DNA from 3 places in the Lysobacter sp. ESA13C genome. Region 1 is predicted to be linked to each of the others. Evidence: predicted binding sites of a transcription regulator. Region 1 holds the regulator's gene; each other region holds the start of a gene.
What was found. Region 1 encodes HrcA, which represses chaperone genes, less so after heat shock. Its sites were predicted from a motif close to TTNGCACTCNNNNNNNNNGAGTGCNAA; they were not measured.
Positions count from the first base shown of each region.

Region 2: the regulator HrcA is predicted to act here: its motif matches at 1,369-1,395, upstream of rpoH (RNA polymerase sigma factor RpoH).
Region 3: the regulator HrcA is predicted to act here: its motif matches at 6,433-6,459, upstream of LC490_RS17070 (co-chaperone GroES).

Region 1 is NZ_JAHXYK010000004.1:345,091-353,009, forward strand. It holds gene fur (ferric iron uptake transcriptional regulator) at 174-575, shown strand; gene LC490_RS10435 (DUF2199 domain-containing protein) at 584-1,096, shown strand; gene recN (DNA repair protein RecN) at 1,274-2,956, opposite strand; gene hrcA (heat-inducible transcriptional repressor HrcA) at 3,209-4,261, shown strand; gene grpE (nucleotide exchange factor GrpE) at 4,774-5,292, shown strand; gene dnaK (molecular chaperone DnaK) at 5,521-7,437, shown strand; gene dnaJ (molecular chaperone DnaJ) at 7,753-7,919, shown strand, end outside.
Region 2 is NZ_JAHXYK010000011.1:93,163-101,081, reverse strand. It holds gene LC490_RS19800 (PLP-dependent aminotransferase family protein) at 1-493, shown strand, start outside; gene LC490_RS19795 (hypothetical protein) at 501-947, opposite strand; gene rpoH (RNA polymerase sigma factor RpoH) at 1,406-2,284, shown strand; gene LC490_RS19785 (DUF1203 domain-containing protein) at 2,449-2,916, shown strand; gene LC490_RS19780 (NAD(P)/FAD-dependent oxidoreductase) at 3,037-4,317, opposite strand; gene tal (transaldolase) at 4,334-5,284, opposite strand; gene LC490_RS19770 (NYN domain-containing protein) at 5,456-6,328, shown strand; gene LC490_RS19765 (primosomal protein N') at 7,092-7,919, opposite strand, start outside.
Region 3 is NZ_JAHXYK010000008.1:143,341-151,259, forward strand. It holds gene LC490_RS17040 (NAD(P)-dependent alcohol dehydrogenase) at 1-920, shown strand, start outside; gene LC490_RS17045 (endonuclease) at 1,214-3,043, opposite strand; gene LC490_RS17050 (helix-turn-helix transcriptional regulator) at 3,201-3,620, opposite strand; gene LC490_RS17055 (cupin domain-containing protein) at 4,139-4,513, opposite strand; gene LC490_RS17060 (hypothetical protein) at 5,100-5,348, opposite strand; gene LC490_RS17065 (helix-turn-helix transcriptional regulator) at 5,442-6,290, shown strand; gene LC490_RS17070 (co-chaperone GroES) at 6,507-6,794, shown strand; gene groL (chaperonin GroEL) at 6,923-7,919, shown strand, end outside.

The DNA of each region.
Region 1 (7,919 bases):
GAAGCCCGCACCCACCAAGGGCGGATCACGGCGCGCGGAGACCCCTCGCGTTCATCCGCCATTCCGGCCCAGCCAGCCCCGTCCGCTCCATGCGCAGCCGCCCGCGGCCACGGCCAGCCGGTCAACACCCAGGCACGGCGAGCGCCGGCCGAATCGATCTGAAGGGAACACTCATGGAATCGCAGGACCTGCGCAACGTCGGACTCAAGGTCACCCATCCGCGCCTGCGGATCCTGGAGCTGCTGGAGCAATCCAAGCCGCGCCACATGACCGCCGAGGACATCTACCGGATGTTGCTGGAAAAGGGCGAGGACATCGGCCTGGCCACGGTCTACCGCGTGCTGACCCAGTTCGAGTCGGCGGGGCTGGTGCTCAAGCACAACTTCGAGGCCGGCCAGTCGGTGTACGAACTCGACCGCGGCCATCACCACGACCACATGGTCGACATCGACAGCGGCAAGATCATCGAGTTCGAAAGCTCGGAGATCGAAGAGCTGCAGCGCAAGATCGCGGCCAAGCACGGCTACGAGATCGAAGAGCACTCGCTGGTGCTGTACGTGCGCAAGAAGAAGTGAAGGCCGACATGTCCGGCGAGACGATGCTGCCGTGCTCGTGCTGCGGCGAACTCGTCGCGCTGTCGGACATGGAGTACTCCTTCACCTTCCCGGACGCTTACCACGCCCTCGACAACGCCGCGCGCTGCGCGCCGGACACCTTTTGCGACGCGAACTTCTGCGCGATCGGCGGCGGCCAGCTGTTCGTGCGCGGGGTGATTCCGTTGCCGGTCGAAGGCGGCGACGACTACTGCATCGGCGCCTGGGTCGAGTTGGCCGAACACGATTGGCGTCTGGCGCGGATGATGTGGGACGAGCCCGGCAACGACCGCGTGCCCGAATTCGCCGGCACCCTGGCCAACCACATCCCGCGCGTCTACGAGTTCAGCACCCTCGGCCTGGAGCTGCGGGTGCAGTTGCACGACGACACCCGGCCGACCTTCCGCCTGGTCGACAGCGGGCATCCGCTCGAAGACGAACAGCGCCAGGGCATCACCCCGCACCGGGCGGCGTTCTTCACCGGGCTGCCGGACCTCGATTGAGGCGGCTATCGATCTAGGATCGAGTCGGCTATCAATCGAGCTTGCTCGATTGATCCAGGTCGAACGAGCTTGCTCGATCGATCCAAGCCCAACGGGCTTGCTCGATCGACCCAGGTCGAAGCCGCTCCGAGGCTGAGCTCGATGTAGGCTCCGAATCCCTAATCCCTAATCCCGACCTCAGACCACGTCGGCCAACAGCCGCTTGGCCGCGGCGCGCACTTCTTTATTGAGTTCGATGCCGCCGAGCATGCGCGCGAGTTCTTCCTCGCGCTGCTTGGCGCCGAGCACCTGCACCGCGCTCTGGGTCACGCCTTCGCTGGCGGCCTTGCTGACGCGGTAGTGGGCGTGGCCCTGGGCCGCGACCTGGGCCAGGTGGGTCACGCACAGCACCTGGCGGCTGGCGCCGAGCGCGCGCAGCTTCTGGCCGACGATCTCGGCCACGGCGCCGCCGATGCCGGAATCGACTTCGTCGAAGACCATGGTCGCGACCGCGTCGAGGCCGAAGGCCGCGACTTCGATCGCCAGCGAGATGCGCGAGAGTTCGCCGCCGGAGGCGACCTTGCGCAGCGGCCGGGCCGGCTGGCCGGGGTTGGCCGCGACCAGGAACTCGACGCGCTCGCCGCCTTGCGGGTCGGGGCGGTCCTCGTCGAGCGGCTCCAGGGCGACGTCGAAACGCCCGCCGCCCATGCCGAGTTCGCCGATCAGCACGCTGGTGGTGTCGGACAGGCTCTTGGCGGCCTTGCGGCGCGCCTCGCCCAGGGTGTCGGCGGCGCGGCGCCACTGTGCGCGCGCGCTCTGGATTTCGCCGTCGAGCACCTGCAGGCGGTCGCCGGCGCTGCGCAATTGGTCGAGTTCGCCGGCCATGCCGTCGCGGGTGGCCGGCAGTTGTTCGGGCGCGACCCGGTGCTTGCGCGCCAGCTCGTGCAGGCGGCCGATCTTGTTTTCGATCTGCTCGAAGGCCGAAGGATCGAGGTCGAGATCGTCGCGGACCCGGTCGAGCAGGGTCAGCGCTTCGTCGATCTGGATCGCGGCGTTGTCGAGCATGGCGTCGACATCGTTCAAGCGCGGCTCGTGCTCGGCGACGCGCTGCAGCTCGCCGCGCACCTGTTGCACCAGGCGGGTCAGCGACGGGCCTTCGTCGCCGCCGAGGCGGGCGAAGGCCGATTCGCAGGCGGCGATGAGGCCGGCGGCATGGGCATGGCGGCGATGGTCGCTGAGCAGCTTGGCCAAGGCCTCGGCTTCGAGCACTTCGCGTTCTAGCTCGGCGTGCTGATGTTCCAGCCAGGCGATGCGGTCGGAGACGTCGCCCTGCGCCGACAGCGTGTCGCGTTCGCGCAGCAGCGCGCTCCACTGTTGCGCCGCGGCTTCGACCACGGCCAACGGCGCGTCGTGGCGGCCGTAAGCGTCGAGCAGGCCGAGCTGGCTGGCGCGCGACATTAGCGCCTGGTGTTCGTGTTGGCCGTGGATCTCGACCAGGCGCCCGGCGAGCTCGCCGAGTTGGCTCAGGGTGACCGGGCGGCCGTTGATCCAGGCGCGCGAACCGCCGTCGGCGCGGATCACCCGGCGGATCTGGCAGATCGCAGCCTCGCCGTCGCCGGTTTCGTCGAGTTCGTTGTCGCGCAGCCAGGCCGCGGCCAGCGGCGCATCGTCGAGGGTGAAGTCGGCGACCAGTTCGGCGCGGTCGGCGCCATGGCGGACCACGCCGCTGTCGGCGCGCAGGCCGGACAGCAGACCGAGGGCATCGACCAGCAGCGACTTACCGGCACCGGTTTCGCCGGAGATCACGGTGAGGCCGGGACCGAAGCTGAGTTCGGCGGCGCTGACGACGGCGAATTGCTTGAGCGAGAGGTGAGCGAGCATGCGGCGGCGATTGTGCCTTGGCGGCGAGAGACTGGGAATGGGCGGCAAGCGGGCCGGAGGGTAGGGCGGATGCGGATCACAGGGTGAGACGAGCAGGGCGAGGCGAGCGGACGCGTACGCCGCCGGCAGTGTGCACGAGGATTCTTACCGATGCGGACGCAGCGCGCAGGGCGGGGCGGCCGATGCGGACCGCCATCGTCGAATCGGACGATGGCGCTTGCGCCGGCCCGCGTCCGCGCCTATATCCACAGCATGAACCGCCGACCGCCCGATCCGAGCCTCGACCCGCGCGCGCGGCAACTGCTGCGCACGCTGATCGGCCGCTACATCCACAGCGGCGAACCGGTCGGATCGCAGACCCTGGCCAAGCATGCCGGCCTCGACGTCAGTGCGGCGACGATCCGCAACATCCTGGCCGACCTGGAAGACGTCGGCCTGCTCAGCGCGCCGCACGCCTCGGCCGGGCGCATCCCGACCGTGCAGGGCTACCGCCTGTTCGTCGACTCGCTGCTGCAGGTGCGGCCGTTGCCGGAAGGCGAGGTCGCGCGCCTGCGCAGCGAGCTGCCGTCGGGCTCGGGCACCCAGGCCTTGCTGGGCAGCGCTTCGGAACTGTTGTCTGCGATGACCCACTTCGTCGGTGTGGTCAGCGTGCCCAAGCGCGAGCAGTTCGCGTTCCGGCGCATCGATTTCGTGCCGCTGGACGCCCAGCGGGTGCTGGCGATCCTGGTGTTCGCCGACCAGGACGTACAGAACCGCATCATCCAGACCCGCCGCCCCTACGACGCCGGCGAACTCGAACGGGTCGGCAACTACCTCAACGCACACTTCGCCGGGCGGCCGGTGGCCGAGATCCGCGCCACCTTGCTGATGGATCTGCGCAACGCCCAGTCGGAGATGCAGACCTTGCTCGCGCAGTCGGTCGAGCTGGCCGAGCAGGTGTTGACCCCGGACAACGACGACATGGTCCTGGCCGGGCAGACCCGGCTGATGGGCGTGCAGGAGCTGGCCGACCTGGACCGCCTGCGCGAGCTGTTCGAGGCCTTCGCCCGCAAGCGCGAAATCCTGCAGTTGCTCGAACGCACCGTGCGCGCGCCGGGCGTGCGCATCTTCATCGGCGAGGAGACCGGCCTGGCGCCGTTGGAGGGCGTGTCGCTGGTGACCGCGCCGTACACCGCCGGCGGCCGCGTGCTCGGCGTGCTGGGGGTGATCGGCCCGACCCGCATGGCCTACGACCGGGTGATCCCGGTGGTGCAGGCGGCCGCGGATGCGCTGGGGGATGCGTTCGGCGTCACTGAGGGGGACTGAGGGAGGCCGTCCGGAAGCCCAGGGTAGGAGCGGCGCGAGCCGCGACCAACCGAAGTGGACTAAAGCGAGGGGCGATCCCGCCTCCGAAGCCGATCCAACCGTCCCGCCCATCCCAGTTAGCCGGAACCCAGGGTAGGAGCGGCGCGAGCCGCGACCAACCGAAGTGGACTAAAGCGAGGGGCGATTCCGCCTCCGCAGCCGGTCCAATCGTCCCGCCAATCCCACTTAGCCGGAACCCAGGGTAGGAGCGGCGTAAGCCGCGACCGCCATCTCTCCGGTGGGGCCAATCTTTTGGAGACCATCGGCTTCGGGCCGAGCCGGGGTTGATCACCTCAGTGGATCGCGGCTTGCTCCGCTCCTGCCCATAAGCCGGCGCCGCCGGGGTGCGCAATGCCTCCCGAAACCCGCCGCTCGACGCCGATGCCGGGCGATCGATGCAGATCCGGGCACTTGAACCGCACCATCGCGGCCCCATAGCTGGCCTGTCGCGGAAAAACCGCCAGGACCCAGGCATGAACCAACACGATCCTTATTCCGAACTCAACCCGGCGTCCCAGGACGAGGTCCCGGGCTCCTCCGAGGCATCCGAAGTCGAGGCGCTGCGCGCCGAGCTCAGCAAGCTGCGCGAGGACACGCTGCGCGAACGCGCCGAACTCGACAACCAGCGCAAGCGCGTGTCGCGCGACGTCGAGATGGCGCGCAAGTTCGCCAACGAGCGCCTGCTCGGCGACCTGCTGCCGGTGATCGACAGCCTCGAGGCCGGCCTGGCCGTGGCCGGCGACGACGCCAGCGCCCTGCGCCAGGGCATGGAACTGACCCTGCGCCAGCTGCTCAAGGTCGCCGGCGACAATGGCCTGGTCGCGGTCGACCCGGCCGGCCAGCCGTTCAATCCCGAGCATCACCAGGCCATGAGCATGGTGCCGGCGCCGGGCGTGGCGCCGAACCATGTGGTCCAGGTCTACCAGAAGGGTTGGCTGCTCAACGAGCGCCTGCTGCGTCCGGCGCTGGTGGTGGTCGCCCAGGACGCCTGAACGGTCCCGGGACGGTCCCGGCCGCGGCTCGCCGCGGTCGCGAAACCGAAGCGGGGGGCGGCGCGAGCCGCAAGCGGACGTTCCGGGAAGGGCCGGGACGGACGTCACGAGGGCGGGGCACGGGCGCTTGAACTGCCCGGCACCTAGCCCCAAATAACGAACATCGGCGGCACGGCGCACAGCGCGGACCGCCCCAACTATTCAAGCATTCGAGAGGGAGCACTACGTATGGGCAAGATCATCGGCATCGACCTGGGCACCACCAATTCCTGCGTCGCAGTGATGGAAGGCGGCAAGGCCAAGGTCATCGAGAATTCCGAGGGCGACCGCACCACGCCGTCGATCGTCGCGTTCACCAAGGACGGCGAAGTCCTGGTCGGCGCCTCGGCCAAGCGCCAGGCGGTCACCAATCCCAAGAACACCTTCTATGCGGTCAAGCGCCTGATCGGCCGCAAGTTCAGCGACGCCGAAGTGCAGAAGGACATCGGCCTGGTGCCCTACAACATCGTCGCGCACGACAACGGCGATGCCTGGGTCGCGACCCTCGACGACAAGAAGATGGCGCCGCAGCAGATCTCGGCCGAAGTGCTGGGCAAGATGAAGAAGACCGCCGAAGCCTACCTGGGCGAGCCGGTCACCGAAGCGGTCATCACTGTGCCGGCCTACTTCAACGACAGCCAGCGCCAGGCGACCAAGGACGCCGGCAAGATCGCCGGCCTGGAAGTCAAGCGCATCATCAACGAGCCGACCGCGGCGGCGTTGGCCTACGGCATGGACAAGAAGGGCGGCGATCGCAAGATCGCGGTCTACGACCTCGGCGGCGGCACCTTCGACGTGTCGATCATCGAGATCGCTTCGGTCGACGGCGAGATGCAGGTCGAAGTGCTGTCGACCAACGGCGACACCTTCCTCGGCGGCGAAGACTTCGACAAGCGCGTCATCGACTACTTGGTCGAAGAGTTCCAGAAGGACCAGGGCATCGACCTGCGCAAGGATCCGCTGGCGCTGCAGCGCCTGAAGGATGCGGCCGAGCGCGCCAAGATCGAGCTGTCGTCCTCGCAGCAGACCGAAGTCAACCTGCCGTACGTGACCGCCGACGCCTCGGGTCCGAAGCACCTCAACATCAAGCTGACCCGCGCCAAGCTGGAGTCGCTGGTCGAGGACCTGGTCAAGAAGACCATCGAACCCTGCCGCATCGCCCTCAACGACGCCGGCCTGCGCGCCAGCGACGTGGCCGAAGTGATCCTGGTCGGCGGTCAGACCCGCATGCCCAAGGTCAGCCAGGCGGTGGCCGAGTTCTTCGGCAAGGAACCGCGCAAGGACGTCAACCCGGACGAAGCGGTTGCTGTGGGTGCGGCCATCCAGGGCGGCGTGCTGGCCGGCGACGTCAAGGACGTGCTGCTGCTCGACGTGACCCCGCTGTCGCTCGGCATCGAGACCCTGGGCGGCGTGTTCACCAAGATCATCGAGAAGAACACCACGGTGCCGACCAAGGCCTCGCAGACCTTCTCGACCGCCGAGGACAACCAGTCCGCGGTGACCGTGCACGTGTTGCAGGGCGAGCGCGAACAGGCCCGCTTCAACAAGTCGCTGGCCCGCTTCGACCTGTCCGGCATCGAACCCTCGCCGCGCGGCATGCCGCAGGTCGAGGTGTCGTTCGACATCGACGCCAACGGCATCCTGCACGTCAGCGCCAAGGACAAGAAGACCAACAAGGAGCAGAAGGTCGAGATCAAGGCCGGCTCGGGTCTGTCCGAGGAAGAGATCGCCAAGATGGTCGCCGACGCCGAAGCCAACCGCGAGGAAGACCAGAAGTTCCACGAGCTGGTGCAGGCGCGCAACCACGCCGACGGCCTGATCCACATGGCCCGCAGCACGATCAAGGAGCACGGCGAGAAGTTGCCGGGCGACCAGATCGGCCGCGCCGAGGCGGCCATCGCCGACCTCGAAACGGCGATGAAGGGCGACGACAAGGGCCAGATCGAGGCCAAGTCGAAGGCGCTGGAAGAAGCCGCGCAATCGCTGTTCGCCGCGGCCCAGGCCGCGCAGCCGGACGCCGGCGGCGCCGCCGAAACCGGTTCGGCCAAGTCCGAGGACGTGGTCGACGCGGAATTCACCGAAGTGAAGGACGAAGACAAGAAGTAAGCCGGGAATCGGGAATGGGGAATCGGGAATGGGCTTTCGCCATCGCGGCGATTTGCGTCCAAAGGCCCGGTTCCCCGTTCTCGTATCCGCAACGCGGCAGTGGCCGATGCGTTGGTGTTTCGATCGTCGTCCCGGCGCAGGCGGGGACCCAGGGCTTCACCGGGGTATGGTGCTGAAGTCTCTGGATGTTCGGCTGCCGCTGAAGAGCGGCAGAGCCCGCCTTCGCGGGAATGACGGCCGAAAAGTTCACACCCTCGCAGCGGCCACCGCTTTTGATTTGACGATTCCCGATTCTCGACTCCCGATTCCCAGCCCATGAGCAAACGCGACTATTACGAAGTGCTGGGCGTTGCGCGCAACGCCGGCGACGACGACCTCAAGAAGGCTTATCGCCGCTGCGCGATGAAACACCATCCGGACCGTAATCCGGGCGACGCGGCCGCCGAGGCCGCGTTCAAGGAATGCAAGGAGGCTTACGAGGT
Region 2 (7,919 bases), on a different contig from region 1:
CACCTTCTCCAAGAGCCTGTTCCCGTCGCTGCGCAAAGGCTTCGTGGTCGCGCCGGCGTGGGCGCGCGACGCTCTGATCACGGTCAAGCAATGCGCCGATTCGCATTGCGACACGATCACCCAGTCGGTGCTTGCGGCCTTCATCCGCGACGGTCATCTCGCCCGGCACGTGCGGCGCATGCGTTCGATCTATGGCGAGCGCCGCGACGCTCTGCTCGACGGCCTGCGCCGCGAACTGCATCCGTGGCTGGAGCCGATTCCCTCGGAAGCGGGGCTGCATCTGGCCGCGCGCATCCGCGACCCCGGGTTGGCGCCGGCGATCCTTACCCGCATGCTGCGCCACCTGCCCGGTGCGCAGTCGGTCGGCGACTATGCGATCGGCGCCTTGGAGCGGCCGGCGCTGACCTTCGGTTACGGCGTCATCGATACCGACGAGATCGCCCCGGCCCTGAAGCGTTTCCGCCGCTCACTGGAGGAACTCGGCGGCGCCTGACGCCGGCTCAGGCGGGGGCCACCGGGATGAAGCAGCGCGGCTTCATCCGGCCGAAGTCGGTCCTGCGTTCGCTGCGCACGCGCGGATTCGGGTCGAGCACGCAGCCGCCTTCGTCCGAGTGCAGATAGACCACCCAGTGCCAGCTGCCCTCGCGGCGGTTGGGATTGATGCCGGCGATGCCGCTGCGATCGAGCGCCTCCCATCGCGCCAGGCGGCGTTCCGGCCCCGCGCGCAGGCCGAGCAGCTTGAGCATGCGCCGCAACTGTCTGGCGTCGCTGAAATAGGCATTGCGCACCGTGCGCGCTTGGTCGCCGCGGCCTACGACCCGGTCGTGCGGGCCGACGCCGAGCCGGCGCGCCAGCACACGCGCCTGCGCATAGCCGATGCCGCCGAGCATCGCCACGCAGGCCAGGCCGCAGCCGGTGGCGTCTTCCTGGGTCTTTCGTCGGATCACGGGCAGTCCGGGGCGGGCGGCGTCGCCTCACTGTAGTGGCGCGCCGGTCGCGGGCGCGAGCAGGGTTGCGGGGTGAACCTTCGTCGGGACCGGGGGTCGAAGCTCCGGTCGCCGCCCTCGACCCGGCGCCGGTTTTGCGATCTGGGACCCCGGTCCTGATGGAATGTGCGCCCGGATCAGGCCGATAGTGGCGTTTCGCCACGCCGGTTCAGGCGGCCGAAGGCGCCGCGGGCGGATATTCGAGCGCCCGGGCCCTGGGCTGAATGGCGCCGGCGGCCGGTTCGCTTTAATAAGTTATTAATTGCAAAGGGTATGTTGATGTCCGCGCCGCCGTCTCATCGGTACGGCGCTCCGCCGCCCGGGCCGGTCGAGGCCCGGTCGCCCGTTCCAGTACCGCAACACTGTGGAACTTTCCCCACCTTTAGCAGTCATATATCGCGACTGCTAAGATGACCCCCATGACCTCTATCGCCCAATCCACTGCTCTAGTCGCCAACAACCTGCCTGTGCCCAGCGCGCTCGGTTCGCTGGACGCGTATATCGGCGCCGTGCACCAGATCCCGGTGCTCAGCGTGGAAAACGAGCAGGCGCTGGCGCGCCGCTTCCGCGAAGGGGAAGACCTCGACGCGGCCCGTGAACTCGTTCACTCGCATCTGCGCTTCGTCGTCCACGTGGCCCGCGGCTACAACGGCTACGGTCTGCAGATCGGCGACCTGATCCAGGAAGGCAACATCGGCCTGATGAAGGCGGTCAAGCGTTTCGACCCCGACCAGGGCGTGCGCCTGGTCTCGTTCGCGGTCCACTGGATCCGCGCCGAGATGCACGAGTTCATCCTCAAGAACTGGCGCATCGTCAAGGTCGCCACGACCAAGGCGCAGCGCAAGCTGTTCTTCAACCTGCGCAAGAGCAAGACGCGCCTGGGCTGGATGAACGCCGAGGAAGTGCGCCTGGTCGCCAAGGACCTCAACGTCTCCGAGCGCGAAGTGCTGGAAATGGAATCGCGCCTGTCCGGCCGCGACATCGGTTTCGATGCGCCCTCCGACGAAGACGACGATCATGCGCCGCCGTCGCCGGCCGCGTACCTGCGCGCGAGCGACGAAGATCCGTCGCAGTCGTACGAGCGCGAGGACGAGGAAGACAACCAGCTCGGCCTGCTGCGCGAAGGCCTCGCCGGCCTGGATGCGCGTTCGCGCGACATCATCAAGCGTCGCTGGCTCGATGCCGACAGCAAGATCACCTTGCAAGAACTGGCCGACGAGTACGGCGTCAGCGCCGAGCGCATCCGCCAGATCGAAGCCAATGCCCTGAAGAAGATGCGCGGCCTGTTCGTCGCCTGATCGGCCACCAGCAAGCTTAGCGACGACGGCCCGGGAAACCGGGCCGTCGTCGTTTGCGGCGCCGCAAACGGCTGCAGCGTTCGCGACCGCGCAGCGCAAGAAGCGGATATCGCCGCGCGCGCGCGGCATCTAACTTGGGGCCCTGTCTTCCAAGGAGTTACCCCATGTCTCGCTACCGCATCGCCGGCCTGTCGCCGGAACCCTTCGCCACCCTCGGCGCGCTCGACGACGCCAGCCTGCGTGCCCACGGCATGCGCCGCATCGTCGCCGACTCGCCGAACGGCTACCCCTGTCGGATCAGCCTGGCCGACGCCAAGCCCGGCGACTCGGTGTTGTTGCTGACCTTCGAGCACCACGCCTGCGACGGCCCCTATCGTTCCAGCGGCCCGATCTACGTGCGCGAGGGCGCCACCGCGGCCTCGTACGACGACGCACTGCCGCCGTTCCTGCGCACCCGTCATCTGTCGCTGCGCGCCTACGACGCCGACGGCTGGATGCGCGGCGCGCGCGCGATCGATGGCGCCCAGGCCGATGCGGTGCTGGCCGAGCTGCTCGACGATCCGGACACGACCGAAGTGCACGCGCACAATGCCCGCACCGGTTGCTTCATGTGCCGGATCGATCGCGTCTGACGCGTCCCTGCAGACAGCCACCGAGTCCGCAGTAAACACGAAGGGCGCCGCGAGGCGCCCTTCGTCGTCGTTACCGCTGCAGCCGAGGCGATGCGTGCGCACCGCCTCGCCTTCATGCCTTCATGGCGGCGGCGTGTCGGCGCGGGCAGGCTCGCCGGTGCCGAAGATGATGCGGGCGTGGCGTTGGTAGGTGAAGTAGGCCCACGACCAGTTGAGCATCACGATCAGCCGGTTGCGGAAGCCGATCAGGAAGAACACGTGCGCGGCGAGCCAGAACACCCAGGCGACGAAGCCGGAGAACTTGAAGCCGCGCAGGTCGACCACCGCGGCGCGGCGGCCGATGGTGGCGAGGTTGCCGAAGTCGACGTAACGGAAAGGTTCGAGCGTGCGCCGATCGAGACGTGCGCGTATCGCACGCGCGACGTAGGCGCCCATCTGCTTGGCGCCCGGCGCGACCCCGGGCACGGGCTGGCCGTTGGCTTGCTTGACGCTGGCCAGATCGCCGGCGACGAAGATCTCCGGATGCCCGGGCACGCTGAGGTCGGGTTCGACCAGCACGCGCCCGGCGCGATCGTGCGGCGCAGCGAGCAGGGCGCCGAGCGGTGAAGCGGCGACGCCGGCCGCCCACAGCACCGTGCGCGCCGGCACGAACTCGGTGCCGAGTCGGTAGCCGCGCGCGTCGATCTCGGCGACCGGGGTGCCGGTGGCGACTTCGACCCCAAGCCGCTGCAATTGCGCGCGGGCTTTTTCCGACAGCGACTCGGGAAAGTTCGCCAGCACGCGCGGGCCGGCTTCGATCAAACGCACGCGCGCCTGTGCCGGGTCGATGCGGCGGAACTCGCGGCGCAGGGTCTTGCGCGAAATCTCGGCGAGGGTGCCGGCGAGTTCGACCCCGGTCGGGCCGCCGCCGACCACGGCGAAGTGCAGCCAGGCCGAGCGTTCTTCCTCGGTTTCGGCCGCTTCGGCGCGTTCGAAGGCGAGCAGGACGCGGCGGCGGATGTGCAGGGCGTCGTCGAGGGTCTTCAGGCCGGGCGCATCGTCGGCCCATTCGTCGTGGCCGAAATAGGCATGGGTCGCGCCGCTGGCGAGCAGCAGGTAGTCGTAGTCGATGACGTCGCCGTCGGCGAGGCTCACCTGGCGCGCGTCGGCGGCGATGCCGGTCACTTCGCCCAGGCGCACTTCGACATTCTTCTGATTGCGCAGGATGTGGCGCAAGGGCGCGGCGATGTCCGGCGCCGACAGGCCGGCGGTCGCGACCTGGTACAGCAAGGGCTGGAACAGATGATGGTTGCGACGGTCGATCAGGGTAATGCGCACCTCGGCCGAAGCCAGGGCGCGCGTCGCCCACAGACCGCCGAACCCGCCGCCGACGATGACGACGTGCTTGCGGGAGTCGCTCATGACGATGGAGCCTCGATCAGCTGAGATGGCGGGTGAGCAGGTCTTCGAGCTTGCGCTGGTCGGCGGCGAAACGGCGGATACCGTCGGCGAGCTTGTCGGTCGCCATCGCGTCCTCGTTGTGCTGCCAGCGGAACCCGGCCTCGTCGAGCTTCGCGCTCGGCGCGGCGCGTTGGCCGTCGTCGTTGAGCGCGCGCGCGACCGTGTCGTGGCCGGCTTCGAGTTCGCCGAGCAACTCCGGCGAGATCGTCAGGCGGTCGCAACCGGCGAGCGCGAGCACTTGCCCGGTGTTGCGGAAGCTCGCGCCCATGACCACGGTGGCGTAGTCGTGGCGCTTGTAGTACTGCCAGATACGCGCGACCGACTGCACGCCGGGGTCGTCGGCGGGCGTGGCCGGCTTGGGCGTGCCGTTGGCGAGATGCCAGTCGAGGATGCGGCCCACGAACGGCGAAATCAGGTATACGCCGGCCTCGGCGCAGGCCACGGCCTGGGCGAACGAGAACAGCAGGGTCAGGTTGCAGTGGATGCCTTCGCGTTCGAGCTGCTCGGCGGCGCGGATGCCTTCCCAGGTCGAGGCGATCTTGATCAGCAGGCGCTCGCGGCCGATGCCGGCCTGGTCGTACAACTCGACGATGCGGCGGGCCTGGGCCAGGGTCGCTTCGGTGTCGAAGCTCAGGCGCGCATCGACTTCGGTGGAGACGCGGCCGGGGATCAGCTTGAGGATTTCGCCGCCGATCGCGACGGCCAGGCGCAGCCCGGCGTCGCCGACGCGCGCGGCGGTGTCGGCGCCTTGCGCCGCGGCGACTGCGGCCTCGATCAGCGGCGCATAGGCCGGCAAGGCCGAGGCCTTGAGCAGCAAGGAGGGGTTGGTGGTCGCATCGAGCGGACGGAAGCGGGCGATGGCTTCGATGTCGCCGGTGTCGGCGACGACGGCGGAGAGTGCGCGCAGTTGTTCGAGCTGGTTGGTCATGGGGGTGGGGTCATGTCGTGTCGTTAGGGTCCCCGCCATTCTCACTGATCGAGGTTAGCGCGTCATGACCGTGGCGCTCGTTTCGGTGCCGGCACGGCGTCGAGGCGCTGACGGCGGGGTTGCGCTAGGCTGGGCCGCGACAGGGCCGGGACCGGCCCGCGGGGGAATCGCATGGCCGCAGAGGAAAAACGCATCGCGCTGCTGATCGACGCCGACAACGCGCCGGCGGCGAAGATCGACGTGATCCTGACCGAGGTGGCGAGTTACGGCGTCGCTAACGTCCGCCGCGCCTACGGCGACTGGAAGAGCCCGAACCTCAAGAGCTGGGAAGCGGTGCTGCACGACTACGCGATCCGGCCGATGCAGCAGTTCGCCTACAGCAAGGGCAAGAACGCCTCCGACATGGCGATGGTCATCGATGCGATGGACTTGCTGTATGCGCGCAACCTCGACGGTTTCGCGATCGTCTCCAGCGATGCCGATTTCACCCCGCTGGTGATGCGCCTGCTGACCGAGGGCGCCAAGGTCTATGGCTTCGGCGAGCAGAAGACGCCGGAGCCCTTCGTCAACGCCTGCTCGAAGTTCACCTATGTCGAGGCCCTGGCCCAGCCGGCCAGCGTCGACGGTGCGCCCGACGACAGCGCGGCGACGCCGGTGCGCAGCGCCAAGGACCTGCGCAGCGATACGCGTCTGGTGCAGATGCTGCGGCGCGCGGTCGACGCCGCCGGCGGCGACGACGGCTGGTCGCGGTTGGCCACGATCGGACAGCAGATCGGCAACCAGGCCTCGTTCGATCCGCGCAATTACGGTTACCGCAAACTCAGCGACCTGATCGAGGCGATGGGCCTGTTCGAGATACGGCGCGACAACCTGACCGTGTGGGTACGCGACAAGCCCAAGGGCGGCGCGAAGAAAGCCGCCGAGAGCAAATCGCCCGCGAACAAACCGGCGGTCAATCCTGCGTCGGCCAACCAGCCTGCCGCGAACAAACCGCCGGTGAACAAGCCGGCGGCGAGCAAGCCGAAGGTCAAGGCCAAGACCTGATCGAAGGCGCGATCCGCGACGCAGCTGGGGTAGGAGCGGCGCGAGCCGCGACCGCGAATCGTGGGCGGCGACGTTCTTTCCTTGACGGCGTCGAATCCCATCCCTGGCCTTGGCCTTGGCCTTGGCCTTGGCCTTGGCTTTGGCTTATGACTGTTGCTGTTGCTGTAGCTGTAGCTGTTGCTGTTGCTGTGCGCAGCTTCGCACTAGCGAAGGCCACAGAAGACCCGGAGGGCGGCCCGCATGGATGCGGGCCGTTTTTCATCGGGACAGGGATGTCCCGTATGAAAAATCCCTGCGTCGGCATCGCTCGTGCGGGCTGGTGATTCAAAGCAAAAGCATTTTTCTTTGGTGACTTTCTTTTGTTGCTTTAGACAAAAGAAAGTTACCCGCCGCTTTAGTGGCGGAAGCTTTTATCGTTTGATCTTGCTGGTATGAAAGCCATAAGCAAGAGCAGAGCTTCCGCCCGCTACGCGGCCGGGTTACTTTCTTTTGCTAAGCCCAAAAGAAAGGTAACCAAAGAAAAGGGCTCTCCTTGCAAGGGCACAGGCCACGAGTGCAATGCTGTCGCCGGGATTTTCCGATAAGACATCCTTGTCTTATCGGAAAACGGCGCACGTCCTGTGCGCCGCCCTCCGGGTCTCCACTTGACCGGTAAAGCCGCAAAGCAGATCAAAATCACGGCAACGGCAACGGCAACGGCAACGGCAACGGCAACGGCAACGGCAACTCCACAGCCCCTTTTCAAAGGGGGCACAAGCGCGGCTCAGTACAAATCGATCGGATCGACGTCCAGCGACCAGCGCACCTTGCGCGCTTCCGGGCAGGCGTAGATCGCCGGCAGGGCGGCGTCGAGCGCCGCGTGCAGATGGCGCCGTTCCAGCGCGGTCAGGATCAATTGCGCGCGCTGGTAACCGGCGCGGCGCGGCATCGGCGCCGGCAAGGGGCCGTTGATCTCCAGGGCGGGGCGCTGTCCCGGTGCGGGGCGCCGGCGCGGGTCGGCGAAGGCATCGATCTCGCGCCGTGCCTTGGCCAAGAACGCATTGGCGACGTCGACCTCCTGCGCTTCGGCGCGCAGCAGGGCCATGTGCGCGAACGGCGGAAAATCGGCGGCTTCGCGTTGCGCGAGCTCGGTTTCGGCGAACGCGGCATAGCCGCCGGTCAACAGCGTATGCAGCAGCGGATGCTCGGGATGATGAGTCTGCAACAGCACTTGCCCGAGTTTGTCGGCGCGGCCGGCGCGGCCGGCCACCTGGATCAATAGTTGGGCGAGTTTTTCCGGCGCGCGGAAGTCGGCGCTGAACAAGCCTTCGTCGATGCCGACCACCGCGACCAGGGTCAGGTTCGGCAGGTCGTGGCCCTTGGCGAGCATCTGCGTGCCGACCAGGATGCCGGGCGCGGTGCCGAATTCGGCCAAATGCTGTTCGAGCGCGTCGCGGCGCTGAGTGGTGCCGCGGTCGATGCGGCGCACGGGGTAATCGGGGAAGCGCGCGCTCAGGGACTCTTCGATGCGTTCGGTGCCGGCGCCCTGCGATTGCAGGGCCAGGCCGCCGCAGTCGGGGCAGGCGTTCGGTGCGGGCCGGCGCGTACCGCA
Region 3 (7,919 bases), on a different contig from region 1:
TCCGCGTCGCCGCGGCGTCGGTGAATTACCGCGATTACGCCCTCGCCACCGGCCGCTATCAGCCGGAACTGCCGCGGCCGTTCGTGCCGCTGTCGGACGGGGTCGGCCGCATCGAGGCGGTCGGCGACGGCGTCGAGGGCTATGCGCCCGGCGATCGCGTGCTCGGCCATTACACCACCGGCTGGATCGAAGGGCCGTTCAAGTCGGCGAACCACCTCAGCAAACTCGGGGGCCCGCTCGATGGCTGGCTCGCGCGCCAGATCGTATTGCCCGCCGGCGCGATCCTGCCCGCGCCGGAATTCCTCAGCGACGAAGCGGCCTCGACCCTGCCGGTGTCCGGTCTCACCGCTTGGAGCGCGCTGCAGCGCATGGACCTGCGGCCTGGCGCCAGCGTACTCGTGCAAGGCACCGGCAGCGTGTCCTTGATGGCCTTGCAACTCGCGGTCGCGCGCGGCGCCGACGTGATCGCGACCACCGGCGATGCCGGCAAGGCCGAACGCTTGCGTGCGCTCGGTGCGCGCGCGGTGATCGATTATCGGCAGCGCCCGGATCTGGCCGCGGCGGTGCGCGAACTCACCGACGGCCGCGGCGTGGACGGCATTGTCGACGTGGTCGGCGGCCCGCAGTTCCTCGAGCTGCTGCAGGCGGCGGCCGACAACGCCCATATCGCGGTGATCGGCTTCCTGCACGGCATGCAGGTCGACGGCAATCTGATCGGGCCGATCATGGCGCGCCAGCTCAACATCCACGGCATCAGCGTCGGCAGCCTGCGCGATTTCGAGGCCTTTCTAGCCGATGTGGAACGGCATCGCATCGAGCCAGTGGTCGGCGCGAGTTATGGCTTCGACGACGGCGCCGCGGCGATCGCTTCGATGGCCGGCGCGCGCGAGATGGGCAAACCGGTGGTGGTGTTCGATTGAGTGGGGATGCTATCGCCGGACCTTCATCTGGAGGTTATCGCCAGGTCGCTACGCCCCGGCCGGGGCGCTCCGCGCCCACCGGACTTTCATGCGAGGACGCTTGAGGTCTCTAGGACGATGCGGCGGTATCCCCTGCGCGGGGATGACGCCAGATGGGCTACGACCCATACGGCCATACGATCAATCAATATGGGCAATGCAAGCAAGCGCACTGCCCAGGTTGCGCGGTTCTCGTTCCCCAAAAAACGAACGCCCGCATCCGCGGGCGTTCGTTCTTGCGCGTTACTTGCCGATCACGGAATCAGCTGGCAGCTCGCCGGCTTGGCCGAGTTGAACAGCGAGGCGGTGGCCCACTCCGGATGATCGATGAAGGGGTTGCGGTTGCCCTGGAAGCTGAAGATCACTTCATTGCGCGCCTGTTCGGCGGCATCCGGCGGGTCGGCCTGGTGCCAGGACAGCAGCGTGGTCAACAAGCCCATGTAGGCCGGCGAGGACGAGGTGATGACGATCTTGCTGCGGTCGTCGGTCAGCTCCAGGTCCGGTTCGCTCTGGCCGTTGTTCGGATCGGTGCCGCCTTCGTAGCGGATCGCCATATACAGCACCGCGCGCGCCATATCGCCCTTGCGCTTGCCCCAGACCTGGAACGAACCGGCATTGCCGTCGGGCGTCTTGAACCAGTTCGAGTTGCCCGGGTACACGCCGCTGCCGCCGCCGTTGCCGTTGTTGACCTCGGTGACGCGCTCGCCGCAGCCGCTCGACAGCGAGCAGTCGGCGAAAGGCTTGTTGCCGCGGTCGGCGTTATAGCCGGCATCGGTGAGGTACAGCATGTGGGTGTCGGTGTAGGGCGCGTACGGCAGGCCGAGGTTGCCGGTGGCCGAGCCGAAGCCGAGCGAGTTCGGCCAGGTGTGTTCGCGGTTGTATTTCACGCCGCTGCCGCTGCCCGCGCGGTCGGTGACCTTGACGAAGCTGCGGTTCTTGTAAGCGTCGAGGATGCGGCCGGCGTTGTTGGGGTCTTCGTCGGCGATTTCCAGGATCGTCCAGGTGTTGGTGGTGCCGCCGCTGTACGGATAGACCGTGTGGCCCTTGATGGTTTCGTGCAGCGAGCAACGCAACTGGCTGGCGCTGCTGGTGTTGACGTGCGAGTAGTAGCCGGTGCCGCCACCGCCGCCGCTGGCGACGGTGAAGTTGGCGACCGTGTTGGCCGCCGGATGCGCGCCGCCGGCGTCGCTGACCTTGCTGGCGACGACGGTGAAGGTGCAGCTTTCGCCGGCGCGCAGGGCGGTGCCGGTGGAGGCGGTAATGGCGGTGCCGCTGGACGGATGGGTCAGGGCGACCGTGCCGGAGGTCGCGCACTGCAGGGTCAGCGCGCCGCTGGCCAGGGTCACCGCTTCGCTGAAGTTCGCGACCAGGTCGCCGGCGGCCGGGAAGTTGCTCGCGCCGTTGCTCGGCGTGGTCGAGGTGACGCTCGGCGGCGTGTTCGGCGTCGAGGTGGTGAAGCTCTGGCCGTTGTTGCAGGCGCCGAAGGTTTGGGCCGCCGAGTTCTGCCAGGCGAATTGCGAATAGGCGCTGCCGCTGCCCGACAGCTGCAGCGAGGTGCCGGCCGCGGTCGAGCCGGATTCCGACACCGGCAGGTTGGTGCTGGTGCGGCCCGAGGCGGGACCGCCGCTGGCGGTGATCTGGCCTTCGTAGCTCAGGAACTGGACCACGTTGCCGCTGCCGTCGACCAGGGCGAAGCCGTCGTTGGAACCGTTCTGGATGCCGTTGGTGGGATAGCTCAGTGTCGCGATGCGCACGCTGCCGCCGCAGGTGACGACGCTGCCGGCCGGCACCAGGTCGTTGTCGTAGGTCACCGCCGACGAGGGCGAGCTGCCGTTGTACAGATAGACGCGGTAGTTGCTCAGCGTTTCGCCGGCGGTCGCGACGATCTCGATGCGTTCGCCGACGTCGCCGGCGGAGGTCGCATCGTCGTAATGGAATTCGTTGATGAAGACGGCGGCCGAGGCCAGCGACGGCAACAGGGCGCAGATCGCCAGGGCCAGGCGCGCGGCTTGGCGCGGCAGGGCGGGGCGGGGGCGTGCGGGGTGTGAACAGCGCAGGGCGGTGGATCGGCCACGAACGGACATCGGCATCGAACGGCTCCTTATGTATTGACGACGCGTGCGTGCGGAACGACGCGGTCGATGCACCCTCCCCGGGCGCATACGGTCGAGTCTAGTCGGGGTTTATGACATCGCCCGCTGCCCTGCGTCACGGTTCGCGCCCGAACTTGCGACGGCCTTCTCAGGTCGTTGTGCGCTTGCCGCTGCTGGCGACCGAACGCACCGGGCGGCCGGTGCGCAATTCGGCCATCTGTTCGACGACCTCGACCAGCGGTGCCTTGGCGCGTGTCGGCGCCTCGCGGAAGGCCAGGATCAGGCGCAGTTCCAACGGGTCGTCGATCAGCAAGGCCTCGGCCGCGGCGACCGAGTCCATCGCCGTGTCCAGCGACAGGCTCATCTTGCCGCGACCGGTCGCCAGCCATTCGAACTGCACCCCGGTGACCAGGGCCAGTTCGCGCAGGTGGGCGACGCTCGGGAATTTGCTCTGCGCCGACTCCCAGTGACCGACCGCGCTGCGTTGCACCCCGACCGCCGCCCCGAGCGCGGCTTGCGAGAGTCCGGCGTGACGCCGGGCGAGGCGGATGCGCTGTTGCGGCGTCATATGACAGTTCCTGACAGGTTTGTGGCCGAAATCACACGTTCAGCTACCAATAGTCACCAGGTGATCGATAGTCGCATCAGCCCGTGCGTTTACGCTGTCGTGCTGCATCATTCAGCCTATTTATTACAATGACTTAGGCCGATAAGCAATCGTCAGCGCTACCAAAAGTAGCGTAATTTCCGGTCGCGCTCCCTAGCAACCGTAGCGTGGACTTTGGAATATGGCCGCACGCCGATAAGGACTTCGGAAAGACAAGAGGTCGGTTCGGGGGGAGGGCGCCGGATAGCGCCATGCAGAGGACAGGCCATCTCCGCACCAAAGAGCGCGTTCCACGGGACGCGCTCTTTTCTTTTGTGGCGTCGGGTCTTCGGCGTCGACAGCGAATCGTCCGGCCCGACCGGCCGTGAGCATCGGTAGCGGCAACCGCGATCGAGCGATGATGCGTCCATCGACGACGCGGCGGCTGCCAAGCCATCGCGTTCGCAGGTCGTCTCGTCGATAGATTCGGTCGCGTCGGCTCAGCCCAAGGGGCGCAGTTGCTCGTCGAGCGAGCGAGTCTTGTCGGTGACCACGTCGCCTGTGTGCAGGGTGGTCTTGCGCTCGATCAGCATCAGATGGCATTCCTCGTCGGCGATCGGGTTGTGGCGCACGCCCTTGGGCACGACGAACATCTCGCCCTCGCCGAGTTCGACCTTGCGGTCTTCCATCTCGATCACCAGCCGGCCCTTGAGCACGAGGAACAGCTCGTCCTCGTCGGCGTGGCTGTGCCAGGCCAGTTGCCCTTGCACGCGGGCGACCTTGATGTAGGCGTCGTCGACTTCGGCGACCACGCGCGGCGACCAGAATTCGGTCAGCGACGCGGCGATCTGTTTCGGTGAGGTCACGGATGACATGCGGCGGTCCTGGCGATGGCGGGGATGGCTGCAGTCTAGTGCGCGGCGTAGCGGGGCGCGCGGTAGGGAAGTCATGGGTAGCGTGGAATGTCGGGCACCGCAGCGACGCGGCAGGCGGAGCGATCACGGTCGCGGCTCGCGCCGCTCCTACCCAAGCGCCGCGACGATCGTTGCCGTTGCCGTTGCCGTTGCCGTAAGTGCTTGGCGCAGTTCCGAACTAGCGATGCAACCGTAGACCCGGAGGGCGCCGCACAGGACGTGCGGCGTTTTCCGATAAGACAAGGATGTCTTATCGGAAAATCCCGGCGCAGGCTGCGTGCTCGCAGGGGAGCTTCGTCAAGGAGAGCCCTTTTCTTTGGTTAGCTTTCTTTTGGGCTTAGCAAAAGAAAGTAACCCGGCCGCGTAGCGGACGGAAGCTTTAGATCTTGATGTTGTTTCACCGCTCTGCGGCAAGACACGTGGTCACGGCAAGCAGCGCGGTCGCGGCTTACGCCGCTCCTACAGGGGGCTACGGCCAGGAGCGCCGCGAGCCGCGACCGCGAACCAGGGACGCGACGAAACCTCGGCCCTTACGCGTCCGCCATTCCTATCCTTGCCCGGCAACCCACGCACGCAGCCCCGGATCGCGAATCTCCAATACCTCGAACAGACCCAACGCGCGCAAGGCCGGCAACGCCTCGGCGATATGCCGTTCGGCCTGCGCACGCGCATCGGCATCGCCATCCGACCAGACCCGCGCATTGGCGAGAAACGCGCCGACCGATCCTTTGCGGACGAGGACGCCGTCGATGCGGGTGTGGTCGAGATGGTCGGGCAACAAGTCTTCGGCTCGCATGGCGCGGCTCCGTTCGGGATGAAGCGATCATGCTGGGTTCGGCGACGGCGCTCTGCTACGTTGCCCCGGCCATTCGATAGCGCGTTCCAGCCAATGTCCGACCCTCTGCTCGCCGCGCTCCGCGCCGATTCCGCCGACGGACCGGTGGTGATCGCCGTGACGATGGCCCGCGCCGGCGTGCGCGACACCGCCGCGCACCGACACGCACGCGGGCAGTTGTTCGGCGCGCACCGCGGCTTGCTGACGGTCGGCACCGCGCAAGGGCGTTGGGTCGTGCCGGCCACCGATGCGGTATGGGTGCCGCCGCAGGCCGAGCATTCCTTATGCTCGCACGGCGCCGCCTTTTCCGGCTGGAGCGTCTACGTCGCCGAATCCGCCTGCGCGGCGCTGCCGGCGCAAGCCTGCGCCCTGCGCGTGTCCGGTCTGTTGCGCGAGGCGGTCGCGCGGGCCGCGCAATGGCCTGGCGACGCGCCCCTGGGCCCGGCCCAGGCCCGGCTCGCCCAGGTGCTGCTCGACGAGATCGCCCTGGGCGAGCCTGCTCTAAGCGGGTTCGCACTGGATGGGCCCGCTCTCAGCAGGCCCGCGGACCCGGCGCAGCGGCCGATCGGCCTGCCGATGCCGACCGACCCGCACTTGCTGCGCGTCGCCCAGGCCCTGGCCGACGATCCGGCCGACCCGCGCGGCCTGGCCGAGTGGGCCGCGTTCGCGCATCTGTCCGAGCGCAGCCTGAGCCGGCGCTTCGCCGCGCAGACCGGCCAAAGCCTGCTGCAGTGGCGGCAGCGCGCGCGCCTGATGCGGGCGCTGGAGCGCCTGGCCGCCGGCGATGCGGTTACCGCCATCGCCCTGGACCTGGGCTACGACAGCGTCAGCGCCTTCATCGCCATGTTCCGGCGCAGCCTCGGCGCCACCCCGACTGCCTACCTGAAGCGGCTCGGGACCTGAGCGGTCGGGCTGCGCGAGCGGGCCGGTACCCGGCCTGTCATCGGCCGGCGCCAGGATTTCGTCGCCCACCCCTTGAAAGGCTCCCGGGACCGCCTCATCTAGCGTGCAGTCCCGGTTCGTCCGGGCGCTTTTGTCCCCGGCGTTGGCACTCTCCGGGGGCGACTGCTAAAATTCCCGTCCTTTCTCCACCCATTCAAGCACTTACAGAGGGTTGCCATGAATCTCAAGCCGCTTTACGACCGCGTTGTGGTCAAGCCGATCGAAGCCGACGAAATCTCGGCCGGCGGAATCATCATTCCCGACGCCGCCAAGGAAAAGTCGACCAAGGGTGAAGTCGTCGCCATCGGCGAAGGCAAGGCCCTGGACAACGGCAGCGTGCGCGCGCCGAAGCTCAAGGTCGGCGACAAGGTCATCTACGGCCAGTACTCGGGCAGCTCCTACAAGCAGGACGGCGTCGAATACAAGATCCTCAAGGAAGACGACGTCCTCGCGATCGTCGGTTAAGAGCCGCGATTGGGGATTGGGGATTGGGGATTCGCAAGCGCTTGCGCTGCGATCTCCGGCCCCGCCCCGACCTCCCGCTTCCGCTCTTGCCAATCCCGAATCCCTAATACCAAATCCCGGAGTTACACATGTCCGCTAAAGAAATTCGTTTCGGTGAGGACGCGCGCGCCAAGATGGTGCGCGGCGTCAACGTGCTCGCCAATGCCGTGAAGGCCACCCTCGGTCCGAAGGGCCGCAACGTCGTGCTCGAGAAGAGCTTCGGCGCGCCGACGATCACCAAGGACGGCGTGTCCGTCGCCAAGGAAATCGAGCTGGCCGACAAGTTCGAGAACATGGGCGCGCAGATGGTCAAGGAAGTCGCTTCCAAGACCTCCGACAACGCCGGCGACGGCACCACCACCGCGACCGTGCTGGCCCAGGCGCTGATCCGCGAAGGCATGAAGGCCGTTGCGGCCGGCATGAACCCGATGGACCTCAAGCGCGGCATCGACAAGGCCGTGATCGAGGCCGTGGCCGAGCTCAAGAAGCTCTCCAAGCCGTCCTCGACCAGCAAGGAAATCGCCCAGGTCGGCGCGATCTCCGCCAACTCCGACGCCGACATCGGCGACCTGATCGCCCAGGCGATGGACAAGGTCGGCAAGGAAGGCGTGATCACCGTCGAAGACGGTTCGGGCCTCGAGAACGAACTCGACGTCGTCGAGGGCATGCAGTTCGACCGCGGCTACCTGTCGCCGTACTTCATCAACAACCAGCAGTCGATGTCGGCCGAGCTCGACGACCCGTTCGTGCTGCTGTACGACAAGAAGATCTCCAACGTCCGCGACCTGCTGCCGGTGCTGGAAGGCGTGGCCAAGGCCGGTAAGCCGCTGCTGATCGTCGCCGAGGAAGTCGAAGGCGAAGCGTTGGCGACCCTGGTGGTCAACACCATCCGCGGCATCGTCAAGGTCTGCGCCGTCAAGGCCCCGGGCTTCGGCGACCGTCGCAAGGCGATGCTGGAAGACATGGCCGTGCTGACCGGCGGCACCGTGATCTCCGAGGAAGTCGGCCTGCAGCTCGAAAAGGCCACGATCAAGGATCTCGGCCGCGCGAAGAAGGTGCAGGTCTCCAAGGAGAACACCACCATCA